4 regions of the Streptomyces sp. NPDC093064 genome follow, and region 3 is predicted to be linked to each of the others. Evidence: riboswitches for the same ligand, from Rfam matches in the RefSeq annotation. Region 3 holds a riboswitch; each other region holds the start of a gene.

The links. A riboswitch is a leader RNA that binds a small molecule or an ion and turns the genes downstream of it on or off. The one in region 3 is predicted to bind cobalamin.
Positions count from the first base shown of each region.
Region 1: it holds a riboswitch for cobalamin, as region 3 does, so the genes downstream of both, ACIQFZ_RS20620 (CbtB-domain containing protein) here and ACIQFZ_RS20295 (cobalamin biosynthesis protein) in region 3, are expected to answer to the same signal.
Region 2: it holds a riboswitch for cobalamin, as region 3 does, so the genes downstream of both, ACIQFZ_RS05760 (ABC transporter substrate-binding protein) here and ACIQFZ_RS20295 (cobalamin biosynthesis protein) in region 3, are expected to answer to the same signal.
Region 4: it holds a riboswitch for cobalamin, as region 3 does, so the genes downstream of both, ACIQFZ_RS08195 ((2Fe-2S) ferredoxin domain-containing protein) here and ACIQFZ_RS20295 (cobalamin biosynthesis protein) in region 3, are expected to answer to the same signal.

Region 1 is NZ_JBIVPK010000016.1:6,790-12,321, forward strand. Features, by position in the region: gene ACIQFZ_RS20605 (DeoR/GlpR family DNA-binding transcription regulator) at 1-162, shown strand, start outside; gene ACIQFZ_RS20610 (histidine phosphatase family protein) at 171-743, shown strand; gene ACIQFZ_RS20615 (CbtA family protein) at 800-1,561, opposite strand; gene ACIQFZ_RS20620 (CbtB-domain containing protein) at 1,583-1,801, opposite strand; cobalamin riboswitch at 1,838-1,979, opposite strand; gene ACIQFZ_RS20625 (aminotransferase class V-fold PLP-dependent enzyme) at 2,320-3,432, shown strand; gene ACIQFZ_RS20630 (MFS transporter) at 3,498-4,754, opposite strand; gene ACIQFZ_RS20635 (PLP-dependent cysteine synthase family protein) at 4,751-5,532, opposite strand, start outside.
Region 2 is NZ_JBIVPK010000003.1:220,001-225,532, forward strand. Features, by position in the region: gene ACIQFZ_RS05740 (helix-turn-helix domain-containing protein) at 1-285, shown strand, start outside; gene ACIQFZ_RS05745 (DUF397 domain-containing protein) at 286-519, shown strand; partial or broken gene ACIQFZ_RS05750 (e9imm peptide) at 609-834, opposite strand; gene ACIQFZ_RS05755 (methyltransferase domain-containing protein) at 1,363-2,490, opposite strand; cobalamin riboswitch at 2,580-2,805, shown strand; gene ACIQFZ_RS05760 (ABC transporter substrate-binding protein) at 3,027-3,896, shown strand; gene ACIQFZ_RS05765 (FecCD family ABC transporter permease) at 3,893-4,981, shown strand; gene ACIQFZ_RS05770 (ABC transporter ATP-binding protein) at 4,978-5,532, shown strand, end outside.
Region 3 is NZ_JBIVPK010000015.1:146,407-151,938, reverse strand. Features, by position in the region: gene ACIQFZ_RS20305 (inorganic phosphate transporter) at 1-1,142, shown strand, start outside; gene ACIQFZ_RS20300 (hypothetical protein) at 1,176-1,400, shown strand; cobalamin riboswitch at 1,587-1,724, shown strand; gene ACIQFZ_RS20295 (cobalamin biosynthesis protein) at 1,824-2,765, shown strand; gene ACIQFZ_RS20290 (cobyric acid synthase) at 2,762-4,270, shown strand; gene cobN (cobaltochelatase subunit CobN) at 4,267-5,532, shown strand, end outside.
Region 4 is NZ_JBIVPK010000005.1:29,572-35,103, forward strand. Features, by position in the region: partial or broken gene ACIQFZ_RS08170 (SAM-dependent methyltransferase) at 1-499, opposite strand, end outside; gene ACIQFZ_RS08175 (Scr1 family TA system antitoxin-like transcriptional regulator) at 725-1,546, shown strand; gene ACIQFZ_RS08180 (DUF397 domain-containing protein) at 1,543-1,725, shown strand; gene ACIQFZ_RS08185 (hypothetical protein) at 1,922-2,569, opposite strand; gene ACIQFZ_RS08190 (DNA-formamidopyrimidine glycosylase family protein) at 2,862-3,644, shown strand; cobalamin riboswitch at 3,718-3,840, shown strand; gene ACIQFZ_RS08195 ((2Fe-2S) ferredoxin domain-containing protein) at 3,901-4,299, shown strand; gene ACIQFZ_RS08200 (cobalamin-binding protein) at 4,349-5,269, opposite strand; partial or broken gene ACIQFZ_RS08205 (acyl-CoA dehydrogenase family protein) at 5,364-5,532, shown strand, end outside.

The sequences.
Region 1 (5,532 bases), on a different contig from region 3:
CGCGTGCTCGCCGTGGCCGACGGCACCAAACTGTCCCGTACGGCGCACGCCTTCGTCGCGCCGGTCTCTCGGCTGCACACCCTCGTCACCGACGATTCCGCGCCACCCGGCGAGGTCGAGGCGATCCGCGCCGCGGGCACGGCCGTCAACACCATTCGGTAGGAGTGAAGTTGACCATCCGAATCACTCTCGTCGCGCCCGCGACGAGCCCGTCGCTGCGGCAGGCCCGGTTCGACGACGGCGACTCGATCGACGACGGCGGGGCGGCCAAGGCCCGTTCGGCGGCCGGGTCGCTGCCCGCGGCCGCCCGCGTGCTCCTGTCCCCGAGCGCACGCTGCCGGGAGACGGCGTCGGCGCTCGGCCTCGACGGCGTGGTGGTACGGGAGTTGGCCGGTCTGGACGCGGGCCGCTGGCGGGGCCGGACCCTGGAGGACGTGATGGCCACCGAGCCGGAAGCGGTGGGCCGTTGGCTCGCCGACCCCGACTGCGCACCGCACGGCGGGGAGTCGGTGCGGGACGCGTGCGAGCGGGTCGGGCTCTGGCTGGACAGCGCGCGGGACACCGACGGCCGTACGCTCGCGGTGGTCGAGCCGGAGGTCGTACGGGCCGCGGTCGTCCATGTACTGGGCGTGCCCGCGGCCGGCTTCTGGCGGCTGGACGTACCGCCTTTGACGGCAACGGAGTTCAGTGGTCGGGCCGGCCGCTGGAATCTGCGGCTCGGACAGCCGCTGGCGGCGCCCTGAGGAACGCCACAGGGCCCCCGGACGGATCCGAAGGGCCCTGTCGTGTGCCGAAGCGATCAGTGCGCGGCCGACACCGCCTGCCCGGACGCAGCGGTCGCGGGCCTGGGGTTCAGCAGCCGCTGGGCCAACTCACCGAACAGCAGCCCGAATCCGCCCCACAGGACGGTCTGCATGGCCAGGGCGGAGAGCCGGAACCGCCACAGCAGGGTGGCCGGGAAGTCCGCCGGCACCTCGTTCACAACCGGCAGGAAGGCGTACGCCAGCCCGATCACCACGGCGAAGGCGGCCACCGCGGCCACCGTCGCGTACCACGTGCCCAGCGTGGGCGCGAGGCGCTTGCCCAGGATCGTGGCGGCGATCGCGAGGAGGATGCTGAGCAGCATCATCAGGAAGTACAGGGTCGTGCGCTTGCCGATGGTGTCTTCCTGGCCGACCGCGGGCGGGTTGGCCGGGTACTTCAGGAACGGCACGACGTACACGGCCAGCAGCGCGCAGCCGGACAGCAGCAGCGCGGTCGCTCGCGGGGAGAAGCGGCCCACGCGGCCCAGCGCGAAGCAGAAGGCGAGCGCGGCGATACCGCCGAAGGCGACCCCGTAGACCAGGACGCCGGTGGCGAGACCGGCGGTGGACTGAAGGGAACGGGAGACGACTTCCACCTCGTCATGAGAGTGGGAGTGGGAGTGCGCCTCCTCGAGGCCGATCGCCTTGTCGACGAACGGCTCCCCGAGGAAGTAGGCGGCGACCAGGGCGAGCACACCGGCGGCGAGACCGGCGAGCATGCCCCGCACCAGAAGGTTTCTTACCGTTGCGGAGTTCATGAGCGTGCGGCGTCCCTCGCCTCAGTGGCAGGGGAAGCCGAGCAGGTGGCGGGCGTCGTGCACCCACTCGTGGACGTCCGTGCCGCTGAACACGGAGGTGGCGCCCTGCTCGGCGCCGACGAAGTAGAGCAGGACCAGCATGAGAACGCCGAAGAAGACCGCCCAGGGAGCTATCGCCTTCAGCGGCAGCGTGGCGGGAACGGCGGGGGTGGCAGTCGGCTGAGCGACGGTCTGCGCCATGGCAGAACCTCCTCTGGGAGTTCGCGTCCCATCTCGGTGGTGCACAGGACGACAGCCACGGGTCTGACTCACGAACATCCCTGGGGTGTTCGCATACAGTGGCGCGACCGTGCCGGATTCCCACCGGCTTCCGTCGTGCCGTCGTCGATATCGGACAGACGGTATCGCGTACCGCGCGCCCGGCCAAGACCGCAACCACGGACGTGATCTTCTCCACCAGCCGTACTCCGCGGAACTGGCGGAGGCCCTTTTCGACCCTGGAGCGTCAACGCCGTGTAGGCGGCCTCCGCGCGGCGGGAGCCCGGAGTGTCCGCCGGGGCGTTGCCGAGGAAGCCGTGCGTGGTGCCGGCAACGGCCCGACAGAGCGCTCCGGTGCTGTGGCAAGATGCGCTGGCATGCTCTGACCAGCTGAGACCCGTGGGACGGCGCACGCTGCTGCCCCGCCGTCCGGCGCACCCGCAGGCACTCCACCCGCCGCGCCACTCGATCCGCACGCACCACCCGGAGGGACGAGCCCCGTGCTCACGTCGTACGCCGCCCACTTCGACACACCCGCCGGGTACCTGGACTTCGCACGCTTCGGGCCGCCCTCCCGGGACGCCGTCACCGCCACCGCGCGCGCCCTGGAGGCGTCCGCCCGCGCCGACCACACCACCGTGGACACCCTGATGCGCGCGGAGGAGACCGCGCGGGACACGGCCGCCCGCCTCGCCGGCACCGACGCCCGGCACACGGTGCTCCTCCCGAACGCGTCCACCGGACTGTTCCACGCCGCGCTCGGTATCCGAGAGGGCGTGGTCCTCGCGCCACGCACCGACTTCCCGGCCAACCACTACCCGTGGCGCCGCTCCGCGGACCTGGGCCGGGCCACGCCGCGCTGGATCGACCCCGCGCCCGGCTCCGGAGTCACCCCCGACCTGGTCCGCGCCGCGCTGACCGACGACGTCGTGGCCGTGTCGGTCAGCGCCGTGGACTTCCGCACCGGGTTCCGTGCCGACCTGGCGGCGCTGCGCGAGGCGATCGGACCCGACCGGCTGCTGATCGTGGACGCCATCCAGGCGTTCGGTGTCGCCTCGCTGCCCTGGGACGCCGCCGACGTGGTGGTCGCGGGCGGCCAGAAATGGCTGCGCGCCGGATGGTCGACCGGCTTCGCCACGCTGTCCGACCGCGCCCTGGAATCCCTGGAGCCGGTCCTCACCGGCTGGACGGGTGTCGAGGAGGTCGGCCTCTTCGACGGAGCCGAGCACCCGCCCGCCCCGGACGCACGACGGTGGTCGATCACCAATCTGAGCCCGGTGACGGCCGCCGCGTTCGCGGCCGCGCTGGACCTCGTCGAGCGGCACACCGTCGCCGCGATCGAAGCCGCGATCGCCGTACGGATCGCCGAACTCACCGAGGTCGTCGAGGCGTGCGGCGGCCGCGTCCTCTCCCCCGCCGACAAGGCGCGGCGCGCGGGCATCCTCTCCTTCACCGTGCCGGACCACGATCCGTCCCTCGTCGCCAAGGCGCTGCACGCCGAAGGCGTCACCGCGACCGTGCGCACCGACTCGCTCAGGCTCTCCCCGCACGCCTCGACCCCGCCGGAGGTGGCCGGACGGGTCGCCACCGCACTGTCGTCCCTGGGGAGTTGACCCTGGGGAGTTGACCCCGCGGGTCGGCGACACCTCGAACCCGCGGGCCGGCGATCTCCTTTCCGTCAGGCGGGGGCGGGCTCGGGCTCTGCCTGGGTGGTGAGCCGCCCGGCACGGGCGAGCGCCGCGACCGAGGCGGCGCACACGAGTCCGGTGGCGGTCAGGGCCGTCCAGGTCATCCAGAGGGCATGGTGGCGCTGGGCGAAGTCCCACAGTGCGCCGGTGACCAGGTTGCCCAGGGTGATGCCCAGGCCGGAGACGGTGTGGTAAAGCCCGTAGTAGGTGGCGACCAGGCGGTTGCCCGACAGGGCGACGACGGTGTCCATCTCGAACGGGTAGACCACGGCGGAACCCACCGCGAGCAGGACCACCGCGGCCACCAGCGAGACCAGCGCGGCCCCCGAGGAGCCGCGCGGGGCGAGCGCGAGCGGCAGGAAGGCCAGCCCCATCACGGCCAGTCCCCGCACCAGCGCCTGGCTGGGTTGCCACCGCTGTTTGGCCCAGCCGGTCAGGCGCAGTTGGCCGATGACGGCCACCGCAGCGGAGACGATGAAGAGCCCGCTGGTGACCGCCGTGCCGTTCGCCCCCAGGGCATCCGCCGCCGCCAGCGGAAGGGCCAGGTACACCTGGAAGGTGAGCACGTAGGAGCCGATCATGGCGGTGGCGAAGAGCAGGAAGGGGCGGTTGGACACGACCGTCCGCCACTGCGCGAGCACGCTCTCCCGCCGGGCCGTGTCCGCCGTGTGGCCGCGCCGGGCGGGCAGGGCGCGCCACTGCAGCACGGTGAGTACGGCGAAGATGCCGGCCGCGGTCGTGCACACGAGGCGGAAGTCGGCGGCGAGCAGGGCGAGCCCGACGAGTGGGCCGAGCAGCATGCCGGCCTGGTAGAAGACGTTGAAGGCGGCGAAGGCGTCCACGCGCCGTTCGCCCGCCTCGACGGCGAGGTAGGCGCGGACGGCGGGGTTGAACAGGGCGCCGGCGAAGCCGGTGGCGGCGGAGGCGGCGATCAGGGCGGGGAGGTTGTCGACCCAGCCGAGCAGGCCGAAGCCGGCGGTGCGCAGCAGGCAGCCGGCCATGATGGGGATTTTGTAGCCGAGTCGGTCGGCGAGCGTGCCGCCGATGAGGAACATGCCCTGCTGGGAGAAGTTGCGCACGCCCAGCACGAGCCCGACGGCCCAGGCGGCGAGGCCGAGTCCGTCGGACAGATGGGCGGCGAGGTAGGGCATGAGCATGTAGAAGGCGAGGTTGATGGCGAACTGGTTGGCCATCAACAGCCGTGCGGCGGGCGGGAAGGAGCGGGTCTGCCGCCACAGGCCCTTCACCGCCCCGCCCTCGCGAGTTCCGGCGCACCGCCGCCGAGGGCGAGCGGGTCGACGACACGGGTGCAGCGGGTCCAGCGGGACACGGTCCGTTCGCCCGGATCACCGATCTCTTCCGGGTCGTCGGCGGGCAGGTGGCCGAGGAGGCCGTGCTCCCGGCAGTACGCGTCGTCGAAGACGGTGCCGACATAGCGTTGCGGGCCGTCGGGGAAGACCGCGACGATCCGTTCCTCGGCGGGCAGGGTGCGGGCCAGCCAGCGGGCGACGAGGGCGACGGCGCCGACGCTCCAGCCGCCGGTGGCGTAGTGGTCGCGGGCCAGGAGGCGCGCCGCCCACACCGCCTCGGGGGCGGCGACCCAGTGGACCTCGTCGAACAGGTCGTAGGCGACGTTGCGGGGGTGGATGCTGGAGCCGAGTCCGCGCATCAGACGGGGCGCGGCGGGCTGCCCGAAGATCGTCGAGCCGGTGGTGTCCACCCCGGCCACGCGCAGCGCCGGAAAGAAGCCGCGCAGTACGGAGCCGATGCCGGCGGAGTGGCCGCCGGTGCCGACGGAGACGACGAGGGTGTCGATGCGGCCGAGCTGGGCGACGAGTTCGTGGGCGAGCGGGGCGTAGGCGGCGACGTTGTCGGGGTTGTCGTACTGGTCGGGGCACCACGCGTCCGGGTGGGCGGCGAGCAGTTCCCCGACCCGGTGGCGACGGGCCTCCTGCCAGCCGCCGACCGGGTGCGGGGTGGTGACGACGTCGACTTCGGAGCCGTAGGCCGTGAGCAGGCCGGTCA
Region 2 (5,532 bases), on a different contig from region 3:
CAGCTCGGCCGCCTCCTGGAGGCGAACGAGTCCCCTCACATCACGCTTCAGGTGCTGCCGTTCTCCAAGGGCGCCCACTCCGCCGCACTCGGCAGCTTTGTGATCCTCGGCGGCACCGAGTCAGCCCTCGACGTGGTGTACGTCGACTTCCACGCCGGCTCGCTCTTCCTGGAAAAGGATGAGGAACTAGAGCGATACAGACTTGCGTTCGAGTACCTCCGCGCACAAGCGTTGGACATGGAGGCTTCCTCCGCCGTGATCCATCGTGCCCGCAAGGAGTTGTGAATGTCTGTCAGTCCCCGGCCCGCCTCCGAACTCGTCTGGTTCAAGTCGTCGTACAGCGGCGGCAACACGACCGAGTGCCTAGAAGCCGCCTTCACCCCGTCCGGCGTACTCGTGCGGGACTCCAAGCGACCCGAGCAGGCGCACCTCACCATGTCGGCGGAAGCCTGGACGGGCTTCGTCGCTGGTGCACGCTGTACCCGACTTGCCTACGGACACGGCTTTTCGACGCTCTGAGAGAGCGAATCGCGCACCTGGTTACCGCAGCGCCTCGACGCCCGCGCCAAGTGGCGGGAGCCACGTCTGTCGTCTCGCGCAGTGCCGTGTCACAGGGCTATCGGCCGATACACCAAGGCCCACCACCTCGTCGGCCGAGAGTTCTCGCTCCGGCGGCCAGAAGATCAGGTCACTGACGTGCCCAGTTGGACATGCCAGGGTCCTGTCGAGCATGTCCAGCCAGTTGTCCATCTCCTCTTCGGAGGCGTAATCCGCGTCGATGATCCGCTGCACGAGCGCGACGGCCTGAGCCCGGCTCATCTCCCCTGCACCCATTGGGCCCCTCCTCCGACGTCATCCTCAATGAGAAGCGTGATCGGCCTTGATCCCGCACATCGCGCCCCTGTCCGGCGAGGCGCTCTCCCCAACCCTGCTCGGCGAGCAGCAGTTCGGCACCCTCGCCACCGTGAAGCGCACCCGCCATCCTGACCTGACCACCATGCTCTACCGCTGGGACGCCGAGGCCCGCACTGCGTCACGGCCGCCAACCTCGACGGCATCGACAACGCCAAGGTCCGCACCTGGATCCAGACCAAGCTGCCCGCCATGCTCGACAAGGACGGCATGCAGGTCGAAAACCTCGGACTCGGCAAGGTCGCGCTCAGCATGGACACCGCCGGGAACACCGCCGCAATCAGCATCGAGCAGCAGTAGAGACTCGGCGCTTGGGGGATCTTGCCGCGAGCTGTCCGGTCGATCATGTGCGGAGCCGGATGACCAGCGCGGCGGCGGCCCGCCGTACCGACGTGGACGTAGCGCGCTCCGGGGGTGCTCTGATGCCGCTGCTGGGCTGGACCGGCCGGTTCAGGCTACGAGCAGGCGCAGGCCGAGTTCTGCCGCGTCGAGGGCGACGAGGTCGCGGTTGCGCTCGGCCCACCGGCCTGAGGAGAGGTCGTCGCGGAGCTTGTTGACCGCCCGCTGCTCGGCCTCCGGCCCGACTCTGGTCCATACCGACACCGCGCGGCGCACATGTTCGTCCAGGTATGCCTCGGGCCGGCGCCAGTAGGCCTCGAAGAAGCCGTCAGCGCAGTCCCACGGGATGAGCAACGGCTCCGCGCGGCCCCCGATCGCGCGGGTCAGGTCGGCCAGCGGAGGCCAGTCGGCGAGCAGGTCGGCGAATTCAGGCAGGTAGTCGCGGGTGAGCCAGAACCGCTCACCCCAGCCGGTGGCACTCGCGTCGTACGTGAACACCACCACCCGGCGGGCCACGCGCCGCATCTCGCGCAGCCCGGCGACCGGGTCCGGCCAGTGATGAACGGTGCTGACCGCCATCGCGGCGTCGAAGGACTGGTCCTCGAACGGAAGGCTTTCCGCACTGGCGGCCACACACGGCGCCGCGCCCGCGGGACGCTGTGCCCGCATGACCGCCGACGGTTCCACCGCGATCACCTCACGGTCGGGGGGCTCGTAGGAGCCGGTGCCGGCCCCGACGTTCAGTACCGTCCGTGCGTCCCCGAGCGCATCCCAGATCCTCGCGGCGATCCGCAGCTCGGTACGCCGCGTCGCCGGGTACGCGGACCCGATGACTTCGTACAACTGCGCGCCGAACACTTTCAGTTGTTCCTCCGGTGGCGTCCTGATCCCCATGGCCCGTGCCTCCAGTTCCGTGTCGATGGCCGTCACCATGGCGGCAGCGTGGTCGCGCTGTTCCAGCAGCAGGCCGCGCAGCCGGTGCAGGTGCGCGACCGCGTCGGTGGCCGGGTCGTCGACCAGATCCGCGATCTCGCGCAGTCCGAAGCCCAGCCTCCGGTAGGCGAGCACCTCCCGCAGTCGCTCCACGTCGCCCGCCGAGTAGGCCCGGTACCCGGCCGAGGTCCGCGCGGACGGCTGCACGAGGCCGATCTCGTCGTAGTGATGCAGCGTGCGGACGGTCACGTCGGCCAACTCGGCCACACGTCCCACGGTCAGGTGCTCTTCCACGCCACCGACCATGCGGCCTGACGCCACGTGAGGGTCAAGCGCTTCGCTCCCGGTACCGTGCGTTGCGCATGGCGGTGCTCTCCTACGGGACACTCTCGCGGTTGCGTCACCAGCGGCTTGGTAGCGTATGGCTGCCGTGGTGTACGGGAAACCGGTCGGAAGCCGGTGCGGCCCTCGCCACTGTAGCCGCGGAGTTCCGCGGCCCTCGCTGACGGCTCCCGGAGCGGTCAGGGCCACTGGGTGGATCGGGAACGAGCCACCTGGGAAGGTCGGCCTCGGAGCGTTGACGCGGAAGCCAGGAGACCGGTCACGGCGCGACATGTTCCACGAGGGTTTTGGAGAGCATCGTGCCCAGCGGTCCCCTGCGTCCGTTTCGATCTGTACGTTCCATACACGCCGCACGTTTCACACGCCCCGCACGTTCCCCACGCCCCGGCCTCGCCGCTGCCGCGCTCCTGCTCGTCGGTGCGCTCGGCGCCTGTACGGGTGCGCCCGCGGCCGACAAGCCCGCCGCGGCGGCCGGGAGCAGCCGCCCGGCGCCGGTGAGCGTGAGCAGTTGTGGCGTCACCACGACCGTCGCGGCACCGCCGAGCCGGCTGGCCACCCTCAACCAGGGTGCCACCGAAGTGGCGTTGGCCCTCGGTCTGCAGTCCCGGATGGCCGGAACGGCGTTCCTCGACGACGCGGTCCCGACGAAGTGGAAGGCGGCCTACGACGCCGTCCCGGTCCTTTCCAAGGAGTACCCGACCAAGGAGAAGCTCCTCGCGGCGCGTCCGGATTTCCTCTACGCCTCCTACGCCAGCGCGTTCAGCGACAAGGTGGCGGGCACGCGGGCGGATCTGAGCTCCAAGGGCATCGAGTCGTACCTGTCCCCGTTCGGCTGCGCCGACAGCAAGCAGGTGCCGCCGGTCTCCTTCCAGGCGGTGTGGGGCGAAGTGGGCGACATCGCCGAGGTGTTCGGTGTCGCACCGCGCGCCGCCGCCCTCCAGAAGGAGCAGAAGCAGCAGCTTGCCGGCCTCAGGGCCAAGGCGGCGGGCAAGGGCCTGAACGTGCTCTGGTACGACTCGAACACCAAGGCCCCGTTCGTCGGCGCCGGCCACGGCGGACCCCAGCTCGTGCTCGACGCCGTCGGCGCCCACAACGTCTTCGGCACGCTGCCCGGTGGCTGGAAGACCGTGAGCTGGGAGAAGGTGGCGGCGGCGGACCCGGACGTCATCGTGCTCGCGGACGCCGGTTGGGACACCGCACAGGCCAAGATCGACTACTTGGAGCACGACCCGGTGCTCAGCAAGCTCACCGCCGTCCGGCACCGCGCCTTCGTGGTCGTGCCGTTCTCCGAGACCACGCCCGGCGTGCGCCTCGCCGACGGTGCCGCCCGTGTCTCGGCCGGCCTGAGCAAGCTGCGCCCGCATTCATGACGGTGGCGGATCGTCCCGCCGCACGGCCCGCGGGAGCGGGTCGCGCGGCGGCGGGCCTGACCGTTGCCGTGGTCCTGCTGCTGGTCACCGTCCTCCTCGGCCTCGCCGTGGGGTCGGTCCACGAGCCGCCGCACGTCGTCGCCGATGTCGTTCTGCGCCGGCTCGGCCTCGGCAACTCCCCCGTCACGCTGCTGGACGACCAGATCGTCTGGCAGTTGCGGCTGCCCCGGGTTCTGGGAGCCTCCGCGACCGGCGCGGGGCTCGCGGTCTGCGGCGCGGTGCTGCAGACCCTGACAGGGAACGACCTGGCCGACCCCTACCTGCTCGGGATCTCCAACGGCGCCGCCGTCGGCGCGGTCACCGTGATCGTCCTCGGCGTCGGAGCCTCCGGCGCCGCGGCGGTCGGCGCGCTCCCGGCGGCCGCCTTCGCCGGCGCCCTGCTCGCCGTCGTCGTCGTGCTGGCGCTGGCCGCCGCGCGCACCCGGTCCCTGCCGGCCGCGCGGACCGTGCTGGCCGGCATCGCGGTGGGGCAGATCTGCGGCGCGTACACGTCGTTCGTCGTGCTCGTCCTCGGTGACCGCAACGCCGCCCGCGGTGTCATGGAGTGGACGCTGGGCTCGGTGGCCGGGGTGCGGTGGGGCACGGCCCTCTTCCTGACCGCGGTGGCGGTCGTCGGCACGGTGGTCATGGTCGCGGCCGCCCGGGACCTGGACGCGTTCGCGTTCGGCGAGACCGCGGCCCGCTCCTTCGGCGTCCACGTCGAACGCACCCGCTGGGCCCTGGTCGCCACGGCCGCGCTGGTGACCGCGTGCCTGGTCGCCCACACCGGTGTCATCGGGTTCGTCGGCCTGGTCGTGCCGCACGTCGTCCGCCTGGTGTGCGGCCCGCGCCACGCCCTGCTGCTGCCCCTGTCCGCACTCGTCGGCGCGTCCCTGCTGGTGGGCAGTGACATCGTGGCGCGCTCGGTGCTCCCGGACCAGGAGATCCCCGTCGGCGTCGTCACCGCCGGGCTCGGCGCGCCGTTCTTCGCCTGGCTGCTGTGGCGCCGGACAGACGGCGGGTCGGCCGCAGGGGGTCGGCCGTGATCAGCACGAAACCGGTGGGGCTGCGCGCCGAGGGCGTCGGCGTGCGCGTCGACGGCGCCACGCTGCTGACGGACGTGACGCTCGGCTTCACCCCCGGCAGGACGACCGGCCTGCTCGGGCCGAACGGGGCCGGCAAGACGACGCTGCTGCGGGCGCTGGCCGGACTGCGCCGGCCGCAGTCGGGCCGGGTCCTCCTCGACGGCGGCGACCTGTACGCCCTGCCGGCCCGCCGGCGCGCGCGGCGGGTAGCCTTCATGGAACAGCAGGCCGATACCGCACTGCCGCTGACGGCCCGTCAGGTCATTGACCTGGGGCGCACGCCTCACCGCGGCCGGTGGCCCGTTGTGGCGGGCGCCGCGGCCGACCACGAGCGGTCGGTGCTCGCCGGGGCCGTCGCCGCCACCGACGTCGGGCGGCTGCTCGACAGGACCTGGTCGTCTCTTTCCGGCGGCGAGCGCCAGCGGGTCCAGCTGGCGCGGGCCCTGGCACAGGAACCCGGGGTGCTCCTGCTGGACGAGCCCACCAACCACCTGGACCTGCGCTACCAGCTC
Region 3 (5,532 bases):
AGCCCAAGGTCGCGGTGGCCATGTCCGCCGTGCTGAACCTGGTGGGCGCCTTCCTGTCCGTGGAGGTCGCCAACACGATCTCCAAGGGTCTCGTCGACGAGAACGGCATCCGTCCCGAAGTCATCTTCGCCGCCCTGGTGGGCGCGATCCTCTGGAACCTGCTGACCTGGCTGGTCGGACTCCCCTCCAGTTCCTCGCACGCCCTCATGGGCGGTCTGATCGGCGCCACCATCGCCTCGGCCGGCTTCAGCGCCGTGCACGGCGGTGTCCTGCTCACCAAGGTCCTCATCCCGGCGGTCGCCGCCCCGGTCGTCGCGGGTCTCGCCGCGCTGGTCTCGACCCGGCTGTCGTACGGCATCGGCCGTAAGTCGCATTCGAACGGCAAGGCGGCCGAGAAGGGCCACCGCGCCGGGCAGATCGCCTCCGCGGGCCTGGTCTCGCTGGCCCACGGCACCAACGACGCGCAGAAGACGATGGGCGTCATCACCCTCGCCCTGATCGCCGGCGGCGCCCTCTCCCCCGGGTCCAACCCTCCCACCTGGGTCATCCTCTCGGCGGGCCTGGCCATCGCGCTCGGCACCTACATCGGCGGCTGGCGCATCATCCGCACCATGGGCAAGGGCCTGACCGACCTCCAGCCGCAGCAGGGCTTCGCCGCGCAGACCAGCGCGGCCACCGCCATCCTGGCCTCCTCCCACCTCGGCTTCTCCCTCTCCACCACGCACGTCGTCTCCGGTTCGGTGATGGGCGCGGGCCTGGGCCGCAAGGGCGGCGTGGTCCGCTGGTCCACCGCGACCCGCATGGCCGTCGCCTGGGCCCTCACGCTGCCCGCCGCGGCCCTGGTCGCGGCCGGCGCGGAGGCGGTGACGCGCCTCGGCGACTGGGGCACCTGGCTCGTCGCCGCGTTCCTGGTGGCCTCCAGCGCCGCCATCTGGAAGATCTCCCGCCGCGAGGTCGTCGACCACACCAACGTCAACGAGACCGAGGAGCCGGCCGGCGTGGTCACCCAGGCCATCGCCGCCGTCACCCCGCCCCCGGCCTCCCCGGTGACCGAAGAGCTCACGGCCACGATCCCCGCGCAGGCCTCCGCGCCCGCCGGTGATCCCGCGTCCGTGGCGACCCCGCCGGCCGCCGCCGTCTGAGCCCGCGCCACAGGCAGAAGGAAGAGAAGCACCATGAAGATCGACTGGGTGGCCCTCGGCTCCGTCTTCGGCGTCAGCCTCGGCGTCGCAGTGGGCCTCGTGGCCCTGTTCACCCTCGGCATCGCCGGCCTCTCCCGCCGCGAGCGGGCCGTCGCCGCGGGCCACGGCGGCGGGACCCTCGCGGTCACCGGCGCCTACGCCTGCTTCGCCGCGTGCGCCGCCGCCGTGGCCTACGGGATCTACCTGATCGTGGCATAGCCCGGCGCGGCCCGGACCCTGGCAACCGGGTTCGGGTCCGGGTCCCGCCCCCTCACGTCACCCGCCCTTCCCGGGCCGTCCCCACGGCGGCCCGGGAAGGGCGGGTCTTCTGGTCCCCGGTGCCCGCGGTGTGGGCCTCATCTCAGTACCCCCGCGCAGGTCAACGGCAGGTTGACGGGTGTTCGCGGTGCGTGGTGGACTGCCGGAGCCAAGTACGGCGGCAGGAGAGGAAGTCCGGTGCGAATCCGGCGCGGTCCCGCCACTGTGACCGGGGAAGAACTTCCCCGGGAGTCAGGAACTCTCGCCGCCGGTCTCGTCGAACCAGGGCGTGGACACCCTGAGTGAGGACACATATCGCCATGCGCGGCTGCCGACCAAGGTTCACCAGCGTCTGTCCGACCGACCGCACGACCGGCTGACCCGATGGGTGCCGATCGCGACTTCGCGTACGGCGCCGCCGCCGGCCTCCTCGGTGACCTGATCCTCGGCGATCCGCGCCGCGGGCATCCCGTCGCCGTGTTCGGACGGGCCGCGGGTGCCGTGGAACGCGCGCTGTGGCGGGATCACCGCGGCTGGGGCGCCCTGCACACCGCCGTGTGCGTGGGGGGCGTCGTGTCGTCGGCCGCGCTGGCCGTGTCCGCCGCGCGTTCCTCCCGTACCGCGTCCGTCGCGCTGACCGCCGCAGCCACCTGGGCCGTCGTCGGCGGGACCTCCCTCGCCCGTGAGGCGCGGGAGATCGGGCGCGCGCTGGGGGCCGGGGACGTCGAGGACGCCCGGGCGCGGCTGCCGCATCTGTGCGGGCGTGATCCGCAGGCGCTGGACGCCGACGGGATCGCCCGGGCCGTCGTCGAGTCCGTCGCCGAGAACACGTCCGACGCGGTGGTGGGCGCGCTGGTGTGGGGCGCCGCCGCCGGTGTGCCGGGCCTCCTCGGTTTCCGCGCGGTCAACACCCTGGACGCCATGGTCGGGCACAAGTCCCCCCGGTACCGCCGCTACGGCTGGGCCTCGGCCCGGCTCGACGACCTCGCCGGATGGCCGGGGGCACGGCTCACCGCCGCCCTGGCGGCCGTCGCGGGCGACGACCCGCGCGGTGCCGTACGGGCCTGGCGCGCCGACGCCGGGAAGCATCCGAGCCCCAACGCCGGTCCGGTGGAAGCCGCGTTCGCGGGGGCGCTCGGGGTGCGGCTGGGCGGCACGCTCTCGTACGCCGGGCGTGTTGAGCACCGCCCGGTGCTCAACGGCGCCGGACGCGCCGTCCGGCCGGGTGACATCGAGCGCGCGGTACGGCTCTCCCGCCGCGTGGGCTGGCTCGCGCTCGGCGTGTGCGCGGGCGTACGGCTGTTGAAGAGAGGACGGACGTCATGAGTGGCGGTCTGCTCGTCGCCGGCACCACCTCCGACGCCGGGAAGAGCGTCGTCACCGCCGGGATCTGCCGGTGGCTGGTGCGCCAGGGCGTGAAGGTCGCCCCCTTCAAGGCGCAGAACATGTCCCTCAACTCGTTCGTCACCCGGGAGGGCGCCGAGATCGGGCGGGCGCAGGCCATGCAGGCCCAGGCTTGCCGCATCGAGCCGACCGCGCTGATGAACCCGGTGCTGCTCAAGCCGGGCGGCGAGCAGAGCAGCCAGGTCGTCCTGCTGGGCAAACCGGTGGGCGAGTTGAGCGCGCGCGGCTACCACGGCGGGCGGCAGCAGAAGCTCCTCGGCACCGTGCTGGACTGCCTCGCCGAGCTGCGGAGCACGTACGACGCGGTGATCTGCGAGGGGGCGGGCAGCCCGGCGGAGATCAACCTGCGCCGGACCGACATCGTCAACATGGGGATCGCGCGCGGCGCGCGGCTGCCCGTGCTCGTCGTCGGCGACATCGACCGCGGTGGCGTCTTCGCCTCCTTCTACGGCACGCTCGCGCTGCTGTCGCCGGAGGACCAGGAACTCGTCGCCGGGTTCCTCGTCAACAAGTTCCGCGGGGACGTCTCGCTGCTCGAACCCGGGCTCGACATGCTGCACGGGCTCACCGGCCGGCGTACGTACGGCGTGCTGCCGTTCCGGCACGGGCTCGGCATCGACGAGGAGGACGGGCTGCGCGTGTCTCTGCGGGGCGCCGTGCGGGAGTCCGCCGTGGCGCCCCCGGTCGGGGAGGACGTGCTGCGGGTCGCCGTCTGCGCCGTGCCGCTGATGTCCAACTTCACCGACGTGGACGCGCTCGCCGCCGAACCGGGCGTCGTCGTGCGGTTCGTGGACCGGCCCGAGGAGCTGACCGACGCCGACCTCGTCGTCGTGCCCGGCACACGCGGCACGGTCAGGGCGCTGGAATGGCTGCGGGAGCGGGGGCTCGCACGGGCTCTGGCGAGCAGGGCCGCCGAGGGGCGGCCGGTGCTGGGCATCTGCGGCGGCTTCCAGATCCTCGGCGAGCACATCGAGGACGACGTGGAGAGCCGGCGCGGACACGTCGACGGGCTGGGCCTGCTGCCCGTACGGGTCGCCTTCGCCCGCGAGAAGACCCTCACCCGGCCGCGGGGCGAAGCCCTCGGCGAGCGGGTCGAGGGATACGAGATCCACCACGGGGTCGCCGAAGTCACCGGCGGGGAGCCCTTCTTGGACGGCTGCCGGGTCGGGGCCGTCTGGGGCACGCACTGGCACGGCTCGCTGGAGTCGGACGGCTTCCGGCGCGCCTTCCTGCGCGAGGTGGCGGCCGCCGCCGGGCGCCGTTTCGTGCCGGCGCCCGACACCTCGTTCGCCGCGCTGCGCGAGGAGCAGCTCGACCGGCTCGGCGACCTGATCGAACAGCACGCGGACACGGACGCGCTCTGGCGGCTCATCGAGTCGGGCGCGCCGCAAGGACTGCCTTTCATTCCACCGGGAGCGCCCGCATGAGCACAGTGTTGTTGTTGTCGACCGCCGACACCGATCTGCTCGCCGCCCGAGCCTCGGCCGCCTCCTACCGGATCGGCAATCCGACCCGTGTGGACGTCGACGAGGAGCTTCCGGGGCTGCTCGACGGCGCGGACATCGCCGTCGTACGGCTGCTCGGCGGCAAGCGCGCCTGGGAGGACGGGCTCGCCGCGCTGAAGGCCGCCGGCGTGCCGACCGTGCTGCTGGGCGGAGAGGCCGTACCGGACGCCGAGTTGATGGCCGAGTCGTCGGTGCCGGCCGGAGTCGTGGCGGAGGCGCTGAAGTACCTCGTCGAGGGCGGCCCGGAGAACCTGGCGGAACTCGCCCGGTTCCTCTCCGACACGGTGCTGCTGACCGGCGAGGGCTTCGAGGAGCCGCGGCGGATGCCGGAGTACGGCGTCCACGGCGAACGTGCCCTGGTGGCCGGCCGCCCGACCGTCGGCGTGCTCTTCTACCGCGCCCACGAACTGAGCGGCAACAGCGCGTTCGTCGACACGCTGTGCGACGCGATCGAGGCGCACGGCGCCAACGCCCTTCCCGTCTACTGCGGTTCGCTGCGCGGCGCGGACGCCGGGCTGTACGAGATCCTCGGACGCGCCGACGCCCTGGTCGCCACCGTCCTCGCGGCCGGCGGCACGCACGCGTCGCAGGCGTCGGCGGGAGGCGACGAAGAGGCCTGGGACATCGGGGCGCTCGCGGACCTGGACATCCCCGTGCTGCAAGGGCTCTGCCTGACCTCCTCGCGCGCCGCGTGGGACGGGTCCGATGCCGCGCTGTCCCCCATGGACGCGGCCATGCAGGTCGCGATCCCGGAGTTCGACGGGCGGCTGACCACCGTCCCGTTCTCCTTCAAGGAGCAGGGCCCGGACGACGTGCCGGTGTACACCGCCGACCCCGAGCGGGCCGCCCGGGTCGCCGGGATCGCCGTACGGCACGCGCGGTTGAAGCACAAGGCCAACGCGGAGAAGCGGGTCGCGCTCGTCTTCACGGCGTACCCGACCAAGCACTCGCGGGTCGGCAACGCGGTGGGGCTCGACACCCCGGCGTCGGCGGTACGGGTCCTGGACGCGCTGCGGGACGCGGGCTATGCGGTCGAGGGCTATCCCGACAACGGCGACGAGCTCATCCACCGCCTCATCGAGGCCGGCGGTCACGACGTGGAGTGGCTGACGGAGGACCAGCTCGCCGCCGCGCCCGCACGTGTGCCGCTGGCCGACTACCGGGCGTGGTTCGGCCGGCTGGAC
Region 4 (5,532 bases), on a different contig from region 3:
GCCCCTGTGCGTCGGCGTCGGTGTGGAGGGCGGAGAAGACGAGGGGCGCGCCGTCGACCAGCGCGTCCCGCAGGGCCGGCAGCAGGTGGTGCGGGTCGATGCAGGCGAAGGTGCGGATGCCATAGGCGGCCTCGTACGGTTCCGCGCGACGCAGATGCTCGGCGACATCACCGCACAGGAAGCGGACTCCGGGCTCGCTGCCGTGGGCGTTCAGTGCGCGCTGGTGCTGGGTGGCGGACAGGTCGATGCCGTCCACGAGGGCGCCGTACTCGCGGGCCAGGTGGACGGCGTGGTGCCCGGGACCGGATCCGACGTCGAGTATCCGCTTGCCGCGGATGTCTCCGAGGACCTCGGCTCCGGGACCCACACCCGGCCAGAATCCCCAGTCGATGCGGTCCGGTACCGGGGGCGAGTAGCCGTAGTCCAGTTGGCGTTGACCGCAGATCGTCCAGCTCTGTTCGTACGCGGGGTGTGCCGTCACAGAAGGACTCCAAGTCATTCGACGCAGCGATGGCCAAGCTCAAGAGTCTCAAGGATCGCCGTTCGTGACCGTAAGTGACGCCTTCGCAGCGTCCGTCCAGGCCGCGCGCATGCGGCCCCCGGCCGCCCGTACAGGCCATCCCGTACTGGTTGTAGCCGGGCCGGACACGTAACCCCTGCTCATGGTCGGGCCGTTGTACCCGTTGCAAGAGGTGACGCGGGTGTGACAAGGGGGTCGTCATTCATGGCAAGTGGCAGTGCGCTTGATTCGTCCGGCAGTATGAAGGCGTTCGGGGCGGCCCTGAAGGTCTTTCGTGAACGGGCCCTGCTGACGCAGGAACAGCTGGTCGAACGGCTCAACTACTCGCATGCTTCAGTCGCTTCTGTCGAGCAGGGTCGGCGGATGCCCACCGCGCTCTTCGTCGAACGGGCCGAGGAGGCGCTGGAGTCGTTCGGTGTGCTGCGCGCGGTGGCCCGGCACGTGGGGCGGCAGCGGGGGCTGGCGGTCTGGTTCCGGGAGTGGGCGCAGTTGGAGGAGACGGCGGTCAGCCTGTGCACGTACGAGTGCCGGGTCGTACCGGGGCTGCTCCAGACCGAGGCCTACACGCGGGCGCTGATGCTCAACGTGCCGCCTCCGCCGACGGAGGAGCAGCTCCAGGAGCGGATCGCCGCTCGGCTGGCGCGGCAGGAACTGTTGACGCGCAGGCCGCCGGTCGCGTTCAGTTTCATTGTCGAGGAGTCGGTACTGCTGCGGCACACGGGAGGTGAGGAGGTCACCCGAGGACTGCTCGACCACCTCCTCGTCCGCACGAAACTGTGGAACGTGGAGCTGCAGATCATGCCGCAGAGGCAGCCGCACCACGCGGGTACGGACGGACCCATGCGACTCCTGGAGACCCCGGAACGTCAGTGGTTGGGGTACTCGGAGGGGCAGAAGACCGGACAGTTGGTCTCCGACCGAGAAGCGGCGAGCGTCATGCAGATGCGGTATGCCAAGATGCGCTCGCAGGCCCTGTCCCCAGTGGACTCGGCGGAGTTGTTGCAGCGGATGAGAGGGGCTCTATGAACACCGCCGGTGAACTGGACTGGTTCAAGAGCAGCTATAGCGGATCCGAAGGTGACGACTGCGTGGAAGTCGCACACGCTCCCGGAGCCGTGCACGTACGCGACTCCAAGCAGAGCGACGGGCCGCGATTCGAGGTCGCCTCCTCGACATGGGCGGATTTCCTCGGTCTCGTGGTGTAGTGCGACGAGTCAGGACGCCGGAGGCGGACTGCATCAGACGACGAGCGGGGTTCGGTGGATGCGCTGCTGAACCCCTGGGTGTTGGCCCTGCTCGGCATCGGCGTGGCCATGTTGATCTGGGCTGCCCTGGCGGGAACGGTGACCCGGCCCCGCTCTTGGCCGAGGATCAGCCCAGGGTCCGGGCGAGGATGCGTGTCTACCCCGAGGCCGGCCGTTTGGGACGGATGATGACCTCGCTGCCCAGGGGACTGTAACCAGCCGCGAGGAAAGCTCGAAGGGATCGAGCGTTGCCTGGGGCGACAGCGGCGAAAACCGGCTCACCGGTGGGGAGCAGGGTGAGCGCGTCACGCAGCAGGGAGCGACCGAGCCCAGCCGCACTGCTACCAGGGTCGTTGAGTTCGATGCTCATCTCGCGCCGTCCAGCCAGGCCACCGGCCAGTGTGACAAGGCCGCGTTCATCTCCGTAGACACGGACGTCGGTACGCAGAGCCTGAGCATGACGAACGCGTGGGTGGTCATCGACATCGAGACGTTCAGGCAGGCGGCGAGGGGCCGGCGCGCCACGCGCAACGAGTGTCGCGTCGACACTGTCGATCCACCCCTCGCGACCTGCGAGGTAGCGCAGGAAATCAGGAGCCATTGAAGCCCCGTAACCGTCGGGTCCTTGAGCCTGGATGTCGGAAGTGAACAGGGCGGTGGCGACCACGGCGTGCCCGGTGAAGGCGACCGAGCACTCCAGCCCACCCGGCAGAGGCGGAAGAACTGTTACGCGGCCGTCTGCAGGCGGGAAGCGTCCGTCGGCAGCATCGAGGAACATGCCCAGCAGCGGGTGAGACTCGGCCATGACGGTCCACCCTACGAGGGGTTGTTCGTCGTGGCAGCCACACCCGTTGGGTGAAGCGCCGGTAGGCCGTGGGCCGGGTCGGCCCAAAAGCAGCGATGGCTCAGTAGTCGCCCAGGAGCGTCCGCACCCTCCGCGGGTGTCCCGGTCGAGCCGTCCGTCAAACCGGCGAGCGTCCGATCGGAGGCATGACGCCCCGAAGCAGAGTGCCGAGCGCGTGGGCTCGCCCTCCACGGGTACTCGTCACCGCGTGTGGCGGCCTGACGACCGCACGACGAAGAGCCGGGACGAACGCATGCCCGAACTGCCGGATGTCGAGGGATTCCGCGAGGTGCTGATGACCTGCGGCCGGCGCCGGTGTGTCACGGACGTCGAGGTGCGGGACGCAGGGGTTCTGCGCGGCGTCAGCGCGCAGCGGCTGCGGAGGGAGCTGGTGGGCAGGCGTCTGGGGGAGGCGTGGCGGCACGGAAAGTGGTTGTTCGTGCCGACGGACGACGGTGGTCCCACTCTTGTCTGGCACTTCGGCATGACGGGGTCGCTGCGGTGCTGTTCCCCGGACGAACCGATCGAGGCGCACGACCGCGTCCTGCTGACGATCGACGGCTCCCGACACCTCCGCTATCGCGACCAACGCAAGCTGCATGGCGTGCGGTTGGCCGACGACACGGAGATCGAACGGATCACGGACGGTCTCGGTCCCGACGCCCTCACCGTGCGCGCACCGGAATTCAGGGAGCTGCTCTCGGGACGACGGCGCGCCGTCAAGAGCGCGCTGATGGACCAGTCCGTGATCGCGGGTCTCGGGAACCTCCTGTCCGACGAGATCCTCTGGCGGGCCGGTGTCCCTCCGCGGACTCCCGCGCGGGACCTGAGCGAGACCGAGATCCGGCGTGTCCATGCGGGGATGGGCCGGGTCCTTGAGACGTCCGTGGTCGCCGGGTGCGTGCCGCCGAGGCGCTCCTGGCTCACCGGGCACAGGGACGACAGCGAGCCGATGTGTCCTCGCTGCGGGTGGCCTCTGTGCTCGAACCGCGTCGGCGGGCGCCGCACGGTCTGGTGCCCGCAGTGCCAGAAATGAACGAAGCGGGCCGTTCTCAAGTGAGCCGACAGCAAGTGGGATGATGATCGGCGACATAAGGCGACGGCGGTCCGAGGAAGCCGGTGAGAATCCGGCGCGGTCCCGCCACTGTGACCGGTGAGCGAGTTCCGGAAGGCCACTGCCCCGCCCGGGGTGGGAAGGCGGGACGAGTGAAGACCCGGGAGCCAGGAGACTCACGCGGTCGCCTCCTCGAGCGACACCGGGGCGGATCTCCCCGGGAGGGGAGTGGTGCGGCGTGCCCGAGAGGCCGACGGACGAGGCACCGGGCGGTGCCGTGACGGGGAGCGGTTCGGTGCCGTGCCGGGTCGTCGTGTGCCGGGACTGCTGCTGCGGCAGCCCCAAGGTGACCGGGGTCGATCACGCGGCGCAGACCGCGCGGCTGCGAGCGGAGGTGCCGGTGCGCATCTCCGACTGCCTCGACGTGTGCGAGCAGGCGAACGTCATCGTGGTCCAGCCGTCCACCGCGGGCCGGGCCGCCGGTGCGCGGCCGGTCTGGCTCGGACTCGTCAACGATGCGGACGCGACCGAGGACATCGTCGCCTGGGTGCGCGCCGGAGGCCCGGGCGTGGCTCCCCTGCCGGACATCCTCGACCTTTACGCCATCACACCGCCACGACGTGCCACGGATTCCTGAGGCCCGCACGCGCGAGGAGGCCCGGACGCGTGAGGAGGCCGGCCCGTCGTCACCGGCCGGGGAACGGGCGGGCCTCGGCCGATGTGACCGCCTCGCCGGCCGGCACACCGTGCAGGACCTGGGCGAGCACCTCCGCGCCGCGCACCACGCGGGGGCCCGGCCGGTTGAAGTAGGACGGCCCGTCCAGCACCCAGACGCGGCCGGACCGAACGGCGGGCAGATCCGTCCAGCCGGGCAGCCCGGTGAGCAACGCGGCTTCCCACAGGGTGCGTTCAGGTGGGAAGCCGCACGGCAGGACGAGGACCACGTCCGGCTGTGCGTGGCGCACCGCCTCCCAGGTCATCGGCTTGGTGTGCTCGCCGGGCGCGGCGAGGAGAGGCTCACCGCCGGCGGTGGTGATCTGCTCGGGCACCCAGTGCCCGGCGGGCCACAGCGGGTCGAGCCACTCGATCGCCACGACCCGGGGCCGGCCGAGGCCGGCGACCGCGCCGCGGACCCGGGCGAGGCGCGCCTGCAACTCGCCCCGGCGCCGCTGGGCGCGCTCGCGCACGCCGAGCAGGTCCCCGACTGTGACAAGACAGTCCAGTACGTCGTCGAGCGTGCGCGGCTCCAGGCTGAGGACTCGGGTGCCGGCGTCGAGCAGCCGCACGGTCCGGCTGACCCTTTCGTACGACACCGCGCACACGTCGCACAGGTCCTGGGTGAGCACCACGTCGGGGCGCAGGGCGGCCAGAGCCTTGGTGTCCAGCGTGTACAGCGACGAGCCGGAGTGCGCCGATCCGCCGACGGCGTCGGAGATCTCCCGGCTGGTGAGCGCGTCCTGGTCCAGGTCGGCCCCCGTCACCACAGGCACCGAGGCGACCTCGCGCGGCGGCCAGTCGCACTCGTGGGTACGGCCGGCCAACTGCTCCGACAGGCCGAGTTCGGCGACGATGTCGGTTGCGGCGGGCAGCAAAGAGACGATGCGCATACCTCGACTGTAGGAGGCTCCGGGACCCGCGGACCTCGCGGATCCGCCGATTCCGGCGCCCGGCGTGCAGGGCATGCACGGCGTGATCGCACGAACCGACACCGGCTACTCGGCCGCCGACCGGGTGCTCCAACTGCACGGCGGCTACGGCTACCTCGGCGAGTACGGCCTTGAGAAGATCGTCCGTGACCTGCGCGTCCATCAGATCCTGGAAGGAACCAACGAGATCATGCGTGTCATCGTGGCCCGCGGCCTGACGGAGG